DNA from 2 places in the Acidovorax sp. GW458-11-26-14-TSB4 genome. Region 1 is predicted to be linked to the other one. Evidence: predicted binding sites of a transcription regulator. Region 1 holds the regulator's gene; the other holds the start of a gene.

Region 1 (7,294 bases):
GTACCTTTCTTTGCGTCGCCAAAGAAACGTACCCCAAAGAAAGGCGACCCCGCTGCCCGTGTCCCCCTCGCCGGTGGCGAGGGGGCAGCCTGCGATGCTCGGGCCTGGGGTGTGCCGCAGAACTCGCTGCGTTCTTCGAACTCCGCTCAAACAGCTGCGGCAAGCATGACAACGATGCGCGTGTCCTTCGGCACGCGCTCACCCCAGGCCCTGCGCTTCTCGGCACGGTCAGAAGGGGGTGGGAACGGGCCCCACACGGGCCATTGCTTCGCTCGGCCTGTGGTCCTTCGCTGCGCTCGGCTCGCCCGGGCGATCGCGCCCAACACGTCGGCAGCGCGCAGCGCGAACCGACACCCGGCGCAGCTGCGCAGCAGCAGCCGTCGTTGACCCCGCTCCCACCCCTTCTGGCTGCGCCGAGAAGCGCAGGGGCTGGGGTGGGTGCGTGTGCCGAAGGACACACGCACTTCGTGATCTGGCTTGCCGCTGCTGTTTGAGCGGAGTTCGAAGAACGCAGCGAGTTCAGCGGCACCACCCCAGGACCGAGCATCGCAGGTTGCCCGCAGCGAAGCGAAGGGACGCAGACAGCGGGGCGCTGTTTCTTTGCCTACTTTCTTTTTGCGCAAAAAGAAAGTAGGTGCGCCGCCGGGCGCATATCCCGGCCTCCGCCCTTCACCCAGGCAAACGGCTGAAAAGAACCCTGAACTCAACGCGCCGGGGCAGCCACAGACGCAGCCGGCCCTGCCACCGCAGCAGCAGGCGCCGCACCACTGGCCCCAGGCGCAGGTACGACAGCCGGCGCAGCCACCGGCGGCGTCACCGTCACCCGCGGCACCCACCGATCCAGCCAATGCGCCCGCCAAGCCACAAACCCCACCACAACAGCCACCAACACCCCCAGCGCCACCCACACAGGACTGCGTGACTCCGCAAACGGATCATCCAGCATGCGCCGCGCATTGACCGGTACCTTGGCCGTCTGCGACAAGGACCCTCCCAACCGGGTGTTCACCCGCATGCGCCCGTTGATCGCCCAGCCGCTGGCATCGAGGATCGGCCCCAGGCTGCGCTGGCGCAGCTTGAGCCAGGCGATCAGCATGCTCGGCCCCGAGATCGCGAGCACGATGCCGATGAGGGCCAGCGGTATCCAGACCCCCAGGTCCACGAACTTGCCGAAGATGCCCACCAGCACCGCGCTGATGCTGCCGAGCGCCACGCCGATGGCGGCCACCGTGCCGACGTCGGTGCGGCGCGGGGTACCGGGCACGGTCACGCTGCTGGCGTTGGTGCCCACGGTCTTGAGATCGCTGCTGGCCAAGGTGCTGGCGGCCGCGCCCAGTGACTTCTGTGCGCGCGCATCGCTGGCCGAGGCGCGCTTGGCTACCTGTTCCTCGATCATGCGCACGAACTTCTTGTACGGCGAAAAGAACGCCTGGCGGATGCTCGTGGGGTTCTCGATGATGCGGGTGATGGTGGCATCCCAGTCGTGGCCATCGCGGTCGTAGAACACGCCGTTGCGGCCCACGAAGAGGAAATCCACGTCGCCGGCGGTGAAGGCCGCCACGATGCCCATCTTCTGGCCCTTGCGCGTGCAGTCGCAGTACGCCAGGTAGGTCTTGGCCAGGCCAGCCAGCTTGGCGTGGCGCGCCGCGTCGGGCACCTGCACCACCAGGTCGCAACTGCGCGCGTCCAGGTACAGGGTGCCGGCCTGGAAGATCGCCCCCCGGCGCTGGTAAAACGCCGAGAACGAAACGAAATTGTTGAGCAGCTCCAGCAGCCCCTGCTTGAAGCGCAGCAGCTTCTCCAGGTCCAGCGCCTGCTTGTTGTGCTCTTCCTCGGCCTCGTCCTCGGCAATGAGCGCCATCACGCGCTGTTCGGCGTCGCCCGCGAGCAGGGCCTCGCGCACCTCTTCGTCCAGGGTATCCAGGCGGGTGGCGGGGCGTTCGGCCAGCCATTGCTGGCAGGGAGCCAGGGCCTTCTGGATCAGTTGCCATTCGTCCTGGGTCAGGCTCTCGGCATCGCTGCGGGCCAGCAGGGGCTCCACCGTGCGCTCGCGGAAATTGCGCAGGGCCTTGGCCCAGGCCGGGTTCACGCCGCGCGCGAGGGGCAGGGCGCCGCCGGGCGTGATGGGGGCCAGGGGCAGGGCGGTGATGGCGGGCGAGGCCAGGCCCAGGTCCTTGCCGGACATGGCGCTGTATTCCTCCAGCGAGGGGTTGAGCGCCGTGGCGGCGCGCGGGTCGTACGTGGCCAGGCGCGTGCGCGCAAAGAAGTCCTCGACCTTGGCGGCCACAGCGTTCATGGCCTCGGTGGCGGCCAGCGTGCGCTCGCCCAGGGCCAGACCGGTGGTGGCCTCGCGCGCCTTGGAGGCCCAGGCCCGGAGCTTGTTCAGGTCCGCGAAAAAGGCCTCGGCGCGCTCACGGTCGATGCCGGGCAACTGCTTGTCGGTGGCGGGTGGAGTGCTGCCCTGCACGGTGACGATGTGGCCGATGGCCTCGCGTGCCACTGTGTCCTCGCCCGCCGTGTCGGCGGTGATGATGCCGTCGCCGTTGAAGCGCATTGCGCTGAGCTGCTTGCTGCGCTCGACCACGTCGGCCAGCGCAATGGCGGTGGCCTCGGGCCGGCCCGCCATGGACAGCAGGCGCCGGGCCTCGGTGGCCAGCGCGGCGCCCTCTTCGGTGCCGTCGTTGATGGCCTCGATCTCCAGTGCGGCGCCGGGCCGGGCCAGTTCACCGGGATCGTGCAGCCGGGCGCAGGCCCAGGCGCACGCCTCCAGCAATTCGGGCGGGCGGATCCGGCCGTCCTTGTCGGTGTCGATCAGGTCCAGCGTGCGCTCGTCGAACTCGATGCCGCGCGTGGGGCAGGCCAGGGCCACCCAGAGCTTCTGGTCCAGCTCCGCCAGATGGGCGATGTCTTCGCCGCTCTGGATGATGACCTGGTCCACGCCGCCGGCGCGAAAGAACTGCCAGGCGTGCTGGGGCGGGGGCTGCTCGGGCTGCAGCGGGGCAGGGTGGACGGGGAGGGCGGCGGTGGCGTTGATCGGGTGTGGCGGCTGGTCCATGCGGTGATTGTGGGCGGCCGGTGTGCCGTCACGCCACGGACCCGGGCGAACAGGCCTGTCAGCGCGTTCCTACGAGCGCGAGAAAGCCGCCCCCACCCATCGCAGTGGATTGAACCCCGTGACCAGCCCCGTGGCCACCAGCACCAGCATGCCACCCCAGAGCATGCCGGAGCCCAGCGCTTCGCCCAGGAACAGATGGCCCCAGGCCACGCCGAACAGCGGGATCATGAAGGCGCTGCTCATGGCCGCCACGGGCGACACCTGGCTGAGCACACGCAGGTTGAGCCAGTAGGCCAGCCCAGAGGTGACGACGCCCATCACTGCCACCGCGGCCAGGGCGCCGGGCGTGAAGCGCGCTTCGGGCAGGCTCCAGACGGCACCGGGCAGCAGCATGACGAGGGCGGTGCCGTGGATGCCGGCGGCAATCGCCAAGGGCGGCATGCGCGTGGTGGCGCGCTTCATCCAGGGGGTGGATACGCCATAGCAGGCCGAGGCCACCATGCAGGCTACGGCCGCGATGACGAGGGCCGGTGTCGGGTCCACCGGGCCCAGCTGCACGATCAGCGCCACGCCCGCAAAGCCGCAGATGCAGCCCAGCCATTTGCGCGTGCTCAGCGTGTCCTCCTTGAGCCAGGCGGCTGCGATCACGCTGAAGGGCACGGCCATGGTGTTGAGCAGCGAGCTGTAGCCCGCAGGCAGGTGCAGCGCGGCCCAGGAGTACAGCAGGAAGGGGATGGCTACCGTGAGCGCGCCCAGGCCGAGCAGCTCGCGCCAGTGGCGCCAGGGCCAGCGCTCACCGGCCAGGCGCATCAGCGCCATCAGCGTGAGCGTGGCCAGCCCGATGCGCAGGGCCGCCATGACATTGGGGCCGAGCACGGGGCTCGCAACACGGATGAAAAGAAAGGAGGCGCCCCACAGGGCAGACAGCAGCACCAGCTGCAAAAAGTGGCGAGTCTTCACTGGAGTATTGTGCCCCCCTGAGTCGCTTCGCGCCTTCCCCCCAGGGGGACACCCCCAGCGCGGCGGGGCGGCCCTTGCGCGGGGGCACTGGCATGGGGCGCGCCTATGTCATGGGTCAAGGGCGGTAACCAAGCGGTGAACCAGGAGCTGCCTTAGACCTTGCGGTACTTGCCAGCCTTATTTGCGCACCTCGTCCACCATGGCGCGGAAGTCGTCGATGTCCTCGAAGCTGCGGTAGACGCTGGCAAAGCGGATGTAGGCGATCTTGTCGAGCTTCTTGAGCTCGCGCATCACCAACTCGCCGATGCGGCTGGAGAGCACTTCGCGCTGGCCCAGGTTGAGCAGCTTTTCCTCGATGCGCTCGATGGCGCTGTCGATCTGCGTGGTGCTCACGGGGCGCTTGCGCAGCGCCAGGTTGAACGAGCCGAGCAGCTTGCCGCGCTCGTACTCGATGCGCCGGCCGTCCTTCTTCACGATGGCCGGGAAGCTCACTTCCGGCCGCTCGTAGGTGGTGAAGCGCTTGTCGCAGGCGCCGCACTGGCGCCGGCGGCGGATGAAGTCCCCGTCTTCAGACACCCGGGTCTCGACGACCTGCGTTTCCTGGTGGCTGCAGAAGGGGCACTTCATGTCCGGATCAGCCGTAGACCGGGAAGCGTGCCGTCAGTGCATTGACCTTGGCGCGCACGGCGGCGATGTTGGCTTCGTCGCGTGGGTTGTCCAGCACGTCGGCGATCAGGTTGGCCGTGGCGCGGGCTTCTTCTTCCTTGAAGCCGCGCGTGGTCATGGCGGGGGTGCCGATGCGCACGCCGCTGGTCACCATCGGCTTTTCAGGGTCGTTGGGGATGGCGTTCTTGTTGATGGTCATGTGGGCGGAGCCCAGCACGGCCTCGGCTTCCTTGCCGGTGATGCCCTTGGCGCGCAGGTCGACCAGCATCACGTGGCTTTGCGTGCCGCCGGAAACGATGCGCAGGCCGCGTGCGGTCAGCGTTTCGGCAACCACCTGGGCGTTCTTGATCACCTGCTCCTGGTAGGCCTTGAAGCCGGGCTGCAGCGCTTCCTTGAAGGCCACGGCCTTGGCAGCGATCACGTGCATCAGCGGGCCGCCCTGCAGGCCGGGGAAGATGGCGCTGTTGATGGCCTTCTCGTGCTCGGCCTTCATCAGGATGATGCCGCCGCGCGGGCCGCGCAGGCTCTTGTGCGTGGTGGAGGTGACCACGTCGGCATGGGGCACGGGGTTGGGGTACACGCCTGCGGCGATCAGGCCGGCGTAGTGGGCCATGTCGACCATGAAGATCGCGCCCACGTCCTTGGCCACCTTGGCAAAGCGCGCGAAGTCGATGTGCAGGCTGTAGGCCGAGGCACCGGCGATGATGAGCTTGGGCTTGGTCTCGTGCGCCTTCTTTTCCATGGCGTCATAGTCCAGCACTTCCTTGGCATCCAGGCCGTAGGAGACCACGTTGAACCACTTGCCCGACATGTTCAGCGGCATGCCGTGCGTCAGGTGGCCGCCTTCGGCCAGGCTCATGCCCATGATGGTGTCGCCGGGCTTGAGGAAGGCCAGGAACACGGCCTCGTTGGCCGATGCGCCGCAGTGCGGCTGCACGTTGGCGGCGTCGGCGCCGAAGATCTTCTTGACGCGGTCGATGGCCAGCTGCTCGGCCACATCCACGTGCTCGCAGCCACCGTAGTAGCGCTTGCCGGGGTAGCCCTCGGCGTACTTGTTGGTCAGTTGCGTGCCCTGGGCCCACATCACGGCGGGAGAAGCGTAGTTCTCGCTCGCGATCAGTTCGATGTGGTGTTCCTGGCGGGCGTTCTCGGCCGTGATGGCGGCAAACAGCTCGGGGTCGGCTTGTTCTACAAGAATATTGCGGTCGTACATGTTGGCAGTCCTATGAACTTGTGTCCCTTGAAACAAGGGCTGCCCAGGCGAACGGCGGAACGCGGCGGGTTGCTCCCGTGCGGCACGCTCCCCAGTGGTTCACAAGAGGCCAGCCCTTGTCGGTTTCCACGTCAGCGGCAGCCCCCGTGCGGGTTCTGCGCCTATCGCCAGTTGCGTACCCTCCTAGTGTAGCCGAGGTGGCACCGCTGCCAATGCGACAGGGGACGAAGATCTGGCGACCCCAAAAAACGCCCCCAGCACAGCGGGGGCGTTGGCCGGGCCAGGGCACGCCCCGGGGGGGGCTGCTCGCCGGGTTACAGCGGCTGCGAGGACAGGAGGGCGACCTTGTCGCCGCTGGCGCCCACTGCGGGGTCCGCGGGCGTGTCCAGCTTGGCGGCGGCAGGAATGGATTGCACGGGCGCCACCTGGGCCGGGGCCTGCGTGGACAGGGTCGCGGGCGGGTTGATCGGCATGCTGCGGCCGCCGGCCACCTGGCGCAGGCGGAAATGCTCGGCCAGCACCTTGGCGGTGTAGCCGCCATCGTCGGGCAGGTTGGCTGCGCCCACGTAGTAACGCAGTCCGCCTTCGAGCGAGCCGGCGCGGGCGATGCATTCCTGCAGCACCTTCACGCCCACGCGCAGGTTGGTCACCGGGTCGAAGGCCGCGAAGTGGCCGCCGAAGTTCTGGTACTTCTCGGTGTGCACGGTGGTCATCACCTGCATCAGGCCCTGGGCGCCCACGGCGCTTTGCGCGAACGGGTTGAAGTTCGACTCGATGGCCATGATGGCCAGGATCAGGGTCGGGTCGAGCTTGTTGCGGGCGCCGAGTTCATAGGCCTCGGCCACCAGCACGCTCAGCGGCTCGGGGGCCACACGGTACTTCTTGCTCAGCCAGAACGCCACGGCGGCCTGCTCCTTGGGCAGGTCCTTGGGATTGCCGGCGGTGGCGCGCTCGCTCGCCTCGGGCTCGATGGGCATGCCCAGCACGGCGACCTGGCGTGCCTGCAGCCAGTTCATCAGCTTTTCTTCTCCGGCCTGGCGCAGATCGGGCCGGGCGCTCAGTGCGATTACGACGAATGCAACGGTCAGCCCGATGAGGGCGAAGCTGCTGTGGGTGATTTCAAGAAAACCTTCTGTCACATCGGCTGCGAAGGTTCGCACGCCGGAGACGATTTTTCCTGACGCTGTCATAGCTCTTCCTTTCTGGGGCGCTTCCCTGAGGCCCTGCACAACCGGATCGGTGGGCAGGGTCAGGCGTATCACCTGGATTGGTACGCCATCAATTTCAGGGCCTGCAAAAAGCAACAAGGGCCGTGAGTTGACTTAGCCGGGTTCGGCAGCGGGTTGGGGTTTTTACTAGCCATTTTTGAGGCTGGCGGATTCTAGGAGGTCACCAAATAG
Region 2 (7,294 bases), on a different contig from region 1:
ACTGGGCACCACGGCCGGTGTGACGCTGATGCTGCTGGGCCTGGCGTGGCTGGGCTCACGCGCCGGAGTCGACGACCCCCAGCGCTACCTGCAAAGCGCCCTGACTGGCACGGGCTACTTCATCGTCTCCTACTTGGTGCACCAGCTTGCCACCCGCCTGGCGCGCGAGCAGGAAGTGGCCCAGCAGAGCCAGATGACGGCGCGCGTGCAGACACAGGTGAGCGCCCTGGTGATCCAGAACCTCACGGACGGCGTGCTGGTCGTGGACGAGAACGACACCGTGCGCAATGCCAACCCGGCCGCGCTGCAACTGCTGGGGCAGCCGCCCCTGCCCCCGCTGCCGTTTTCGCTGACCCATTCGGCCGCCTGGGATCCGCTGGTGAAGCTGGCGCGCCGCACCTTCCGCCAGGAGCAACCCCAGACCGCCGATGCGGATCTGCTGCACATTGGCGAAAGCCCCACGGGTCTGCACGTACGCACCTGGCTCACCTCCTCGCGCAACCTGGCCCGCGAGGCCGGAACCGAGCGGCTGTGCGTGATGTTCCTGCACGACCTGCGCGAGATGCAGGCGCGCCTGCGCACCGAGAAGCTCGCCGCCATGGGCCGCATGTCGGCCGCGGTCGCGCACGAGATCAGAAACCCCCTGGCGGCCATCGTCCAGGCCAACGCACTGCTCGAAGAAGACCTCACAGACCCGGGCCAGAAGCGCCTGGCGCACATGGTGCAACAGAACGCCGACCGCTTGGCGCGCATTGCAGAGGAGGTGCTGGACATCGCCCGCGTGCAGCACCAGATCAGCCAGTCACCGGCCTCCACCCTGCACCTGGACTCTGCCGTGGCCCAGATCTGGAGCGATTGGCAGGGGCAGGATGCGGGCCAGCGGCGCGGCCTGGTGGCGCTGAGTGCCGGCGATGCCCAGGTGGAGTTCGATGCCGAACACCTGCGCCGCGTGCTGGTGAACCTGCTGGACAATGCCCTGCGCTACATGGGCACGGAGCCCGATTCGCTGTGCATCAACACACGGACCACCGTCACGGGCCAGGTCAGCCTGCAGGTCTGGAGCGACGGTGCCCCCATGGACAAGTCCGTGGAGCGCCATCTGTTCGAGCCCTTCTTCTCCTCCGAGAGCCGCTCCAGCGGCCTGGGCTTGTACATCTGCCGCGAGCTGTGCCAGCGCCACGGCGCCTCCATCGGCTACCAGCGCCTGGTGCGCCTGACCCAGCGCGGCGATACCGGCGGCAATGCATTTACAGTCGGCTTTCGGCGCACCACCCGCCCCGCCGAGCCCGCCTCGCTGTTCGACACCATCGTGGTCTGAAGCCTTTTTCTTCCTCTCCCATGAATGCTCCTGCTGCCTCCATCCTTGTCGTGGACGACGAGCCCGATCTGCGCACGCTTTATGAACTCACGCTGCTGCGCGAGGGCTACCGCGTGGAGACGGCTGCCAGCGTGCAGGAGGCACGCGAGCAGCTCAGGGCCCAGCGTTTCGACGCCGTGATCACCGACATGCGCCTGCCCGACGGCTTCGGCATGGAGCTGCTGCAGGACCTGCGCGAGCAGCAACGCAAGGAGCGCTGCGTGGTGATGACGGCCTATGGGTCTGCAGAGAATGCGGTGGAAGCCTTGCGCTCCGGGGCCTTCGACTACCTGACCAAGCCGGTGGACTTGAAGCAGTTCCGCTCGGTCGTGGCCTCGGCCATCCAGGGCACAGGGGGCGTGCCCGCGCCGCGCGCGGCGCGCACGCCGGGCGGGCGCGCAGGGGGTGGCGGCGGCGCGGTCGATGCCCAGGCCTCCTCCTCGGCGCTGGACCGGCTGGTGGGCGAATCGGCCGCCATGCGCAACGTCAAGCAGCGCGTGGCCAAGGTCGCGCGCGGCATGGCGCCGGTGCTAATCCACGGCGAGTCGGGCACCGGCAAGGAACTGGTCGCCCAGGCCCTGCACGCCAGCAGCCAGCGCGCAGACGGCCCCTGGGTGGCCGTGAACTGTGGCGCCATTCCCGAGAACCTGCTCGAGGCCGAGTTCTTCGGCGCGCGCAAGGGCTCCTACACCGGCGCCAGCCAGGACCGGGACGGCTACTTCCAGGCGGCGCGCGGGGGCACGCTGTTCCTCGACGAGATCGGCGACCTGCCGCTGGCCATGCAATCGAAGCTGCTGCGCGCGATCCAGGAGCGCAGCGTGCGCGCCCTCGGCTCCACGCAGGAGGAGACGGTGGATGTGCGCATCGTGAGCGCCACGCACCGCGACCTGGCAGCCGACGTGCAGTCCGGCCGCTTCCGCCAGGACCTGTACTACCGCCTCAATGTGATCGAGGTCGTGATCCCGCCGCTGCGCGAGCGGCGCGAAGACCTGCCGGCCCTGTGCCGGGCCCTGCTCGCGCGCATCGCACAGGAGTCGGGCATGCCCGTGCCGGCCCTCACCGAGCACGCGATACAGGCGATTGCCGCCCACCCGCTGACCGGCAATGTGCGCGAGCTTGAGAACCTGCTGCACCGCGCCGTGGCCCTGAGCGAGGGGGACGAACTGCACGTGGACGGCGTGGCCCCCGCCGCGGTCGGCGCAGCGGCGGCGGCTGCCGCCACCGACCTTGCGGAGCCCACGCCGCTGCCGGACACCGCGGCCCTCGCGCCCCTGGCCGCTGCGCAGGCCCGCGATGCCGACGAGGCACCGGCCCTCCCTGCCTCCAACCCGGCGATGCCCGGCGCCAGCACGCCCCTGCCCAGCGACCTGCAGGCCTGGCTGGACCAGCAGGAGCGCGACATCCTGGTGCGCGCGCTGCGCGAGGCGGGCTTCAACCGCACGGCCACGGCGGCGCGCCTGGGCATCAGCCTGCGCCAGATCCGCTACCGCATCGCGCGCCTGAACATCGCGGTGCCCAATGACCAGGATGCCCATGACGAAGCCGGCTGACCAGGCCGGCGCCGGCGGCTCCTCCTGGGAGCAAGGCTGGCACCGCTCGGCCGTGCGCCACCTCTCGCCCAACTTCGGCCCCCGTCCGCCAGCGGCGCAGATCGACCTGATCGTGGTGCATTCCATCAGCCTGCCCCCGGGCGAGTACGGGGGCCCGGGCGTGCGCCAGCTGTTCACCAACACGCTCGACTGGGATGCGCACCCCTACTACCAGGGCATCCGCGGCCTTCAGGTGTCCGCGCACTTCTTCATCGACCGCACCGGGGCGCTCTGGCAGTTCGTGGACTGCGACCAGCGCGCCTGGCATGCAGGGCCTTCGGCCTACCGGGGGCGCATGCAGTGCAACGACGACTCCATCGGCATCGAGCTCGAAGGCCTGGAGGGCGAACGCTTCGAGCCTGCCCAGTACGCCACCCTGGCCTGGCTGTGCCGTGACATCGCGCAGCGTTATCCGGTGGCCCATCTGGCCGGACACGAGCACATTGCGCCGGGGCGCAAGCACGACCCGGGTGCCGGCTTCGACTGGCCTGGCATGCAGCAGGCCCTGGGCTGGCCCGCCGAGCGCTTTCCAGAAGCGACCCGGGCGGCATTGCACGAGAACCGACAGGGCCATCGATAGTCGGATGGATAGTTAGACAGGCCCAGCGCTGCCGCAAGCAGCTCCATGGAGCCATCACCGTGTTGCGCGCAGCGCAGGGACGGCCTGTCAAGGCAAATATTTTTTTGTGCCGATGCACATGCGGGCCTCGCCAGAGCGCATGCGGTCTGGCGCGCAAAACCCGGCTGCATCACGCGCCGCTGCGCGGTTTTCACCCCCATCGCTGCGGTGTGCCGTGTGCTCGCGGCGGGTCCGCATGCCTGTGCCATGCCCCGGGAAACATGCTGTTTCGGATTTCGACGCCCTCGCTGACGGTACACTACCGGTAGTGTCTTGAAGCCAATCGACACACCATATATAGTGTGCGCCAGACGAGAAGCTGGCGCATCGCTTCTCTCCCCGGCGGCACCGAACACCGCCCGCACATCCCAGACAGCACCCAAAAAGAGGACATCCATGCACGCTGCTTTGAACACGCCTTCGTCCACCACCCGCCCCGCATCCACGGATGCGCCCGAGGCGGCTTCTGCACCGGAGGGCGCGAACAATACGTTCGCCCACTACCAGATCATCCGCCGCAATGGCGCGGTGGTCCCGTTCGAGCCGCAGAAGATTGCCGTGGCGATGATGAAGGCGTTTCTGGCAGTGCACGGCACCCAGGGCGCCGCGTCGGCCAGCGTGCGCGAAGTGGTGGACACGCTGACCCAGAACGTCGCCCGCGCCCTGGCGCGCTCGCGGCCTGGTGGCGGCACCTTCCACATCGAAGACGTGCAGGACCAGGTGGAACTGGTGCTGATGCGCGGCGGCCACCATGAGGTGGCACGCGCCTACGTGCTGTACCGCGAGAGCCGCACCCAGGAGCGCGCCCGCCACGTCGAACAGGAAGCCCAGGCCGCCCCCGCACTGCATGTGCTGGACGGCGACAAGCGTGTGGTGCTGGACCTGGCCCGCCTGCAGGGCCTGATCGAGTCGGCCTGCGTGAACCTGGGTGCCGACGTGTCGGCCCAGCCCATCGTGGCCGAGACCATGCGCAACCTGTACGACGGAGTGCCCATGGACGAGGTCTACAAGGCCTCGATCCTGGCGGCCCGCACGCTGATCGAGAAGGACCCCGACTACACCTACGCCACCGCGCGCCTGCTGCTGCACACCATCGTGCGCGAAGTGCTTGGCCGCGAGGTCACCCAGGCCGAAATGGGCCAGAGCTATGTGGACTACTTCCCGCAGTTCATCCAGAAGGGCGTGGACAACGAGCTGCTGGACGAGCGCCTGCTCAAGTTCGACCTGGTCCGCCTGGGCGCCGCCCTCAAGGCCGACCGCGACCTGCAATTCGACTACCTGGGCCTGCAGACCCTGTACGACCGCTACTTCCTGCACGTGCGCAAGACCCGCATCGAGCTGCCCCAGTGCTTCTTCATGCGCGTGGCCATGGGCCTGTCGCTCAATGAAACCGACCGTGAAGCCCGTGCCATCGAGTTCTACGAAGTGCTCTCCAGCTTCGACTTCATGTCCAGCACGCCCACGCTGTTCAACAGCGGCACGCTGCGCTCGCAGCTGTCCTCGTGCTACCTGACCACCGTGCCCGACGACCTGGACGGCATCTACGAGTCGATCAAGGAAAACGCCCTGCTGTCCAAGTTTGCCGGCGGCCTGGGCAACGACTGGACGCGCGTGCGCGCCCTGGGCTCGCACATCAAGGGCACGAACGGCGAGTCGCAGGGCGTGGTGCCCTTCCTCAAGGTGGTCAACGACACGGCCGTGGCCGTGAACCAGGGCGGCAAGCGCAAGGGCGCGGTCTGCACCTACCTGGAGACCTGGCACCTGGACATCGAGGAGTTCCTGGAACTGCGCAAGAACACCGGCGACGACCGCCGCCGCACGCACGACATGAACACGGCCAACTGGATCCCCGACCTGTTCATGCGCCGCGTGATGGAAAAGGGCACCTGGACCCTGTTCTCGCCTTCCAACGTGCCCGACCTGCACGACCTGTTCGGCGCCGAGTTCGAGAAGGCCTACGTGGCCTACGAAGAAAAGGCTGCGCGCGGCGAGATCAAGCCCGCCAAGACGGTGCAGGCCACCGACATGTGGCGCAAGATGCTGACCATGCTGTTCGAGACCGGCCATCCCTGGATCACCTTCAAGGATGCCTGCAACGTGCGCTCGCCCCAGCAGCACGCCGGCGTGGTGCACTCGTCCAACCTGTGCACCGAAATCACGCTGAACACCAGCGACACCGAAACCGCGGTCTGCAACCTGGGTTCCGTGAACCTGCTGCAGCACTTGAAGGACGGCCAGCTCGACCACGAGAAGCTCAAGAAGACCATCACGGTGGCCATGCGCATGCTGGACAACGTGATCGACATCAACTACTACGCCGTCAACAAGGCGCGCGATTCCAACCTGCGCCACCGCCCCGTGGGCCTCGGCCTGATGGCCTTCCAGGACAGCCTGTACGCGCTGCGCATCCCCTACGCCTCGCAGGCGGCCGTGGAGTTCGCCGACAAGTCGATGGAAGCCATCTGCTATTACGCCTACTGGGCCTCGACCGAGCTGGCCCGCGAACGCGGCCAGTACACGAGCTACAAGGGCTCGCTGTGGGACCAGGGCATCCTGCCCCTGGATACGCTGGACATGCTGGCCAAGGCCCGCGGCGGCTATGTGGAAGTGGACCGCTCGGCGACCCTCGACTGGGATGCCCTGCGCAAGAAGATCGCACAGGATGGCATGCGCAACTCCAACTGCGTCGCCATCGCCCCCACCGCGACCATCTCCAACATCATCGGCGTGGACGCATCGATCGAGCCTTCGTTCGGCAACCTGTCGGTCAAGTCCAACCTGTCGGGCGAGTTCACCGTGATCAACGGCGGCCTGGTGCGCGACCTCAAGCGCCTGGGTCTGTGGGATGACGTGATGATCATGGACCTCAAGCACTTCAAGGGCTCGCTGCACCCCATCGACCGCGTGCCCCAGGACATCAAGGCCCTGTACTCCACGGCCTTCGAAGTCGCACCGGAATGGCTGGTGGAGGCCGCATCGCGCCGCCAGAAGTGGATCGACCAGGCCCAGAGCCTGAACATCTACATGGCCGGCGCCTCTGGCAAGAAGCTCGACGACACCTACAAGCTGGCCTGGGTGCGTGGCCTGAAGACCACCTATTACCTGCGCACGCAGAGCGCCACGCACGTGGAGATGAGCACGGTGAACACGCGCCAGCTCAACTCCGTGTCGTCGGGCAGCGATGCCGGCGCAGCGCAGGCTGCACCCGCCAAGCCCAGCCCGATGGAAGTGGCTGCTGCAGCCGCTGCCGCGCAGGCCGCGGCACTGCCTGCCACCGACATCAAGTTCTGCGCCATCGATGATCCAACCTGCGAGGCCTGCCAGTAAGGCCTCGTGAAGCGGCGTGCATGAGGACCCATGCACGCCGCTTCGGTGCTGTGAAGCAACAAAACGTTGCTGCGCAACGCTGCGGTGCTTTCCTTTTTGCAGCACTGCTTTCATAATCCGAACACTGGAAAATCTATGTTGTCCTGGGACGAAGAAGTCAAGCCCTCATCGCAAAATCAACTGGACGGTGGACTGAGCAAAAGCCACCCGGCGGAACAGTCGCCCGTGTCTTTCCAGACCCCTTCCCTGCAGGCCGTGCACGCGTCGATGACCGCATCCGCAAACGCACAGACAACACCTGCCGCAGCCCCCACGCACCGCCGCGTGAACGCTGCCGACAAGCGCATCATCAACGGCCAGACCGACGTCAACCAGTTGGTGCCGTTCAAGTACAAGTGGGCC

Evidence for each region. The regulator NrdR, encoded in region 1, represses ribonucleotide reductase genes. The targets are predictions, from matches to a motif close to CACNANATNTNGTG.
Region 2: AC07X5_RS07650 (ribonucleoside-diphosphate reductase subunit alpha) is a predicted target of NrdR. The motif match lies at 3,855-3,868, and genes of this name have one in related genera.

What each region holds. Positions count from the first base shown of each region.
Region 1 covers NZ_JBWKYR010000005.1:335,171-342,464, reverse strand. The annotation lists gene AC07X5_RS14120 (hypothetical protein) at 704-3,055, opposite strand; gene AC07X5_RS14115 (DMT family transporter) at 3,125-4,015, opposite strand; gene nrdR (transcriptional regulator NrdR) at 4,193-4,642, opposite strand; gene glyA (serine hydroxymethyltransferase) at 4,650-5,894, opposite strand; ZMP/ZTP riboswitch at 5,929-6,079, opposite strand; gene AC07X5_RS14100 (lytic transglycosylase domain-containing protein) at 6,209-7,084, opposite strand.
Region 2 covers NZ_JBWKYR010000002.1:248,646-255,939, forward strand. The annotation lists gene AC07X5_RS07635 (sensor histidine kinase) at 1-1,318, shown strand, start outside; gene AC07X5_RS07640 (sigma-54-dependent transcriptional regulator) at 1,339-2,907, shown strand; gene ampD (1,6-anhydro-N-acetylmuramyl-L-alanine amidase AmpD) at 2,891-3,526, shown strand; gene AC07X5_RS07650 (ribonucleoside-diphosphate reductase subunit alpha) at 3,962-6,892, shown strand; gene AC07X5_RS07655 (ribonucleotide-diphosphate reductase subunit beta) at 7,028-7,294, shown strand, end outside.